2 regions of the Comamonas sp. Y33R10-2 genome follow, and region 1 is predicted to be linked to the other one. Evidence: predicted binding sites of a transcription regulator. Region 1 holds the regulator's gene; the other holds the start of a gene.
The links. Region 1 encodes sigma-54, which starts transcription at its own class of promoters, with help from an activator protein. Its sites were predicted from a motif close to TGGCANGNAANCTGCTTT; they were not measured.
Positions count from the first base shown of each region.

Region 1 (2,401 bases):
GTGTGCGCTTTTGTACTCTCAACCTCGCCATACAGCTGGCTTTGGCCTGTTGTGTGGGCTTAGATATTCAAGCCGTTAGGCGGCGCCGCTTGAGCGGCAGAAGCATTTTCTGCAGCCGGCACCGGCAGAGAGTTAGTGAATGAAACCCGGCCTTTCGTTACGCGTTTCGCAGCATTTATCGCTCACGCCGCAGTTGCAGCAATCCATTCAGTTGCTTCAACTATCGACGTTAGAGCTGGCGCAGGAAGTCGAGCAGATGCTGGTCGACAACCCATTTTTGGAACGTACAGGCGATGAGGCTGATGGAGCAAGCGAGGGAGGGGTTGATGCTCCTCAAGAGATAGCAGTTGCTGCCCATGAATACACTGTTTCAGACAGTATTTCATCTGGAATAGAAACAACTTCAGGACAATCCGCTACTGACTCGATAGCGGAAACCCCCAGCGCTGAAACCCCAGAATCGCTGAACTGGGAGGCCGATGGCATTGACGGCCAAGATGGTGAATGGGGTGGAGAATCCAGCAGCGAATGGGATGGCCCCTCGGGCGGCGGCTCCAGCCGCAATCACGATGGCGACGGCGAGGCTGATGCCATCGATTTGGCTGGTGAGCATGTGGGCCTGACGGCTTTTTTGCATCGCCAAGCGCTCAGCCTGCGCTTGGGCGCCGAAGATACAGCTGCGCTGCGCTTTTTGATTGAGTCGCTCAATGACGACGGCTACCTTGAAGACTCGCTGCAAGAGCTGGCTCAAAGTCTGGCCGGTGATGATTTGGAAGACTGCGAAGAGCTAGAGCAGCGCTTTTGCATTGCGCTAAAGCTGCTGCAAAGCTTAGAGCCTGTGGGTGTCGGGGCGCGTGGTTTGGCGGAGTGCCTGCAGTTGCAGGTGCGCGATTTGATTCACACCGCTGAAGATGAGGGCACGACGCAAGCCCATATGAGTCGCTTGTTGTTAGCCCAGACCATTTGCAAACAGCCCATGGACTTGCTGGCGCGGCGCGATCTGCGCAAGCTCACCAGCCTGTGCGGCGCACGTGAAGAGCAGTTGCGCGAAGCCATGACCTTGATCGCTGGGCTGGAGCCGCGTCCTGGCCGGCGCTTTGTGGATGTGGAGCGCAACATCATCGTGCCCGATGTCATCGTGCGCCCGGTGCGCGCTAGTTCAGGGCGGGTCGATTTTTCCGTACAACTCAATGCCGATGTAATGCCGCGCCTTCGCGTACATGACATTTACGCCAGTGTGCTGCGCCGCCATAAAGGCAGCGAAAGCCATGCTGCCCTGCAGCAGCACTTGCAAGAGGCGCGCTGGTTCATCAAGAATATTCAGCAGCGCTTTGACACCATCTTGCGCGTGTCGCAAGCGATTGTGGAGCGGCAGAAAAACTTCTTTGTGCATGGTGAGCTGGCGATGCGGCCGCTGGTGCTGCGCGATATTGCCGACCAGTTGGGTCTGCACGAATCCACCATCAGCCGCGTGACTACGGCCAAGTACATGGCCACGCCCCAAGGCACGTTTGAGCTGAAATACTTCTTTGGCTCGGGTCTGGGTACAGAAACCGGCGGCAGCGCCTCCAGCACGGCAGTACGGGCGCTGATCAAGCAGTTGGTGGATGCCGAGAGCCCGAAGAAACCGCTGTCAGACGCAAAATTAGCTGACATGCTCAAGGAGCAAGGCATTGAGTGCGCCCGCCGCACCGTGGCCAAGTACCGCGAGCAGCTCAAAATTCCGACCACGACGCTGCGCAAGGCGCTGTAGTCATTGTTGGGAATAGAAAAGCCGCTGATGCATTGCTCAGCGGCTTTTTTGATTGGGTAGAGACCTCGGCAGGCGCGAAGCGCCTCAGCGGGTATCCATCAGTTCGGTATCAACCACCAGATGAACAGCGCTAAAACGCCAATCATCAGGCCAAACTTCAAAAATTTGTAGAACGTCGGATTCCAGTTGCGAAAGGCGCGGCGGTACTTGCCGGCGTAGAACGAAATTTTGAACAGCTTGCTGATCATGCCGCGCGGGTCGCCCTCGTTATTGGGCGAGCTGGCAGCGGCCACCACGTTGGTGCCCAGCCAGCGGTTGAGCCACTGAGCAAAGCCATTGGTCATCGGGCGTTCTACATCGCAAAACAGCACGATGCGGTTGCCTTGCGTGCCGTTCTCGGCCCAGTGCATATAGGTCTCGTCAAAGATCACGCCTTCGCCTTCGCGCCAGCTGTAAGGCGTGCCGTCCACTTCGATCAGGCAGCGGTCGTCATTGGGCGCCAGCACGGCCAGGTGGTAGCGCAGCGATCCCGCATAGGGGTCGCGGTGCAAATTGAGCTTGGCGCCGGGCGGCAGCTCCGCAAACATGGCGGCTTTGATGCTGGGGATGGACTTGACCAGCGCCGTGGTCTTAGGGCACAGCTCCATG
Region 1 is NZ_CP079925.1:3,064,442-3,066,842, forward strand. Features, by position in the region: gene rpoN (RNA polymerase factor sigma-54) at 140-1,753, shown strand; gene KUF54_RS13715 (aspartyl/asparaginyl beta-hydroxylase domain-containing protein) at 1,852-2,401, opposite strand, start outside.

Region 2 (2,401 bases), 910 kb from region 1:
AACCTCGACCGCCTGCGTCCAGGTATCCGCCGGGGTGGGAATGCTGTGACCCGTGGTGCTGGAGACGATGGACCACAAGCCCACCAGCAGCGCCAGCCCCAGCAGCGGCGGCAGCACCGTGCCGATCAGTCCTTCAGCACGCTGGCGCCAGCGGTTGGGCGGCGCGGCGAGGGCTGCGGCAGACGCCGCTTTGAGTTTTGAGTCTTTTTTCACTGTAGCCCTTGCAGGTTCTGCGCTATCAGCTATCACTTTGGAAGCATTCAAGCGTGCCTCATTGGCCGCTTGTATGGCCAGTTGCGGATCGTGGGGCGGATCTAATTCAAGACGGGATGGAAGTGCGGCACTGACCATGGTGAATCTCCGTTGGGGTATCGGCCTCAGGCCTTGATCTTGAAACTGTCGGCGTACTGGGCGGGGTTCTTGCCATCCCACACCACGCCATCCATCAGCTTGCTGCTGCGCAGTGACTCTTTGGGCACATTCACCTTGAGCTGGCTCGCGGCCTGCGTATACAGGTCAATGCGATTGATCTTCTTGGCCACGGCCAGGTAATCGGGGTGACTCTTGAGCAAGCCCCAGCGCTTGTGCTGAGTCAGGAACCACATGCCGTCAGACAGATAGGGGAAGTTCACCGCACCGTCGTTGAAGAACTTCATGTGGTTGGGGTCGTCCCAGGTTTTGCCCAGACCGTTCTGGTAGCGGCCCAGAATGCGCTGATTGATCGCGTCCACACTGGTGTTGATGTAGGACTTCTGGGCCACGGTCTCGGCCATCTTCATCTTGTTTTGCAAGCTGGCGTCAATCCAGCGGCTGGCCTCCAGAATCGCCATCATCACGGCGCGGCAGGTGTTGGGGTTCTTGCTGGCAAAGTCGCCCGTAGTGCCCAGCACTTTTTCGGGGTGATCCTTCCAGATGTCCTGCGTGGTATTGGCCGTGATTCCAATGCCATCCATGATGGCGCGGTGGTTCCACGGCTCGCCCACGCAAAAACCGTCCATATTGCCCACACGCATATTGGCCACCATCTGGGGCGGAGGCACGGTGATCAGCTTGGCATCCGTCACCGGATTGATGCCCGCCGCAGCCAGCCAGTAGTGCATCCACATGGCATGGGTGCCGGTGGGGAAGGTGCCCGCAAACGTGTATTCGCGCTTTTCTCTGGCCATGACCTTGGCGAGGCTTGCTCCATCCACAGCGCCCTTGTCGGCCAGCGCTTTGGATACGGTAATGGCCTGACCGTTGTTGTTCAGGTTCATCAGCACAGCCATGTCTTTTTTGGGGCCACCAATGCCCAGATGCAGGCCGTAGACCAAGCCGTACAGCACATGCGCAAAGTCCAGCTCGCCATTCACCATCTTGTCGCGCACGCTGGCCCAGCTCGCCTCTTTGCTGGGGATGATTTTGACGCCATATTTCTGGTCAAAACCCAGCACCGACGCCATGACCACGCTGGCGCAATCCGTCAACGGGATGAAGCCAATCTTGACTTCCTTCTTCTCGGGTGCATCCGAGCCCGCAGCCCAGACGCCGTGGTGACCTAATGCACCATAGAGTGCGGCACCGCCTGCAACGCGCAGAAAGTCTCTGCGGCCAGACTCCAGAGAAAGGACTGGGGATGGGAAAAGGCGCTTGCTCATGAGAAAACTCCAACAAGAATCGTGGTGAAAGCGATCCGGAAAACAAAAAGCGTCCTTCCCTCCTCGGGTGAGAGGAGAGAAGGACGCCGTTGTCCCAGGTCACTCGTAATAACGCTTTAAGCGCGACCGCCTTTGGTCTGCTTGACATCAACAGTCATGCACAAACCGTGCCAGACCTTTCGCACTAGGAAGAAGATGACTTACGCCCGATTTCAGCCCAGATTTGGTGCGTCGCAACAACTCATGCGATCCAGTGCTACGAATTGGTGCTGCACGGCAGCAGGTCCACCGTCGCCAGAATGGCCTCGGCCACATCCAGCATTCGCCGGTTCTGGTTCATAGCTGTCTGGCGGATCAGCTTATAGGCATCGCCCTCGCCAAGCTGGCGGTAATTCATCAACACGCCCTTGGCTCGTTCTATGGTCTTGCGCTCCTTGAGCGTGGAGCGCGCCTTGTCAATCTCGGTCTGCATATCCTGCAGCCGCGCAGCCTGCTCCTGCACCAGGCCAACAATGCTTTTACCCAGCTGCCGGCCATAAACACCTTCTGCCGGCAGCGCAGCGCCCTGTGCTGTCCCCAAAATAAAGGCTACGCCACTCTCTGCGCGAACCAACGGCTCAGGCAGAGTTTCAAGCAAGGCCTGCTGCTGAGACAGTGCTGCGCCGGACAGTTCAAGCTTGCACAAACACTGCGCCTGTAGCTCCTGCGCCAGAAATGCCTCAATCTGGTGCATGGCATCCAGTCGACTGGAGCAAGCTTCAAAC
Region 2 is NZ_CP079925.1:134,086-136,486, reverse strand. Features, by position in the region: gene ntrB (nitrate ABC transporter permease) at 1-351, opposite strand, end outside; gene KUF54_RS00520 (CmpA/NrtA family ABC transporter substrate-binding protein) at 378-1,637, opposite strand; gene KUF54_RS00515 (nitrate regulatory protein) at 1,894-2,401, opposite strand, start outside.
Region 2: KUF54_RS00520 (CmpA/NrtA family ABC transporter substrate-binding protein) is a predicted target of sigma-54. The motif match lies at 1,793-1,810, and genes of this name have one in related genera.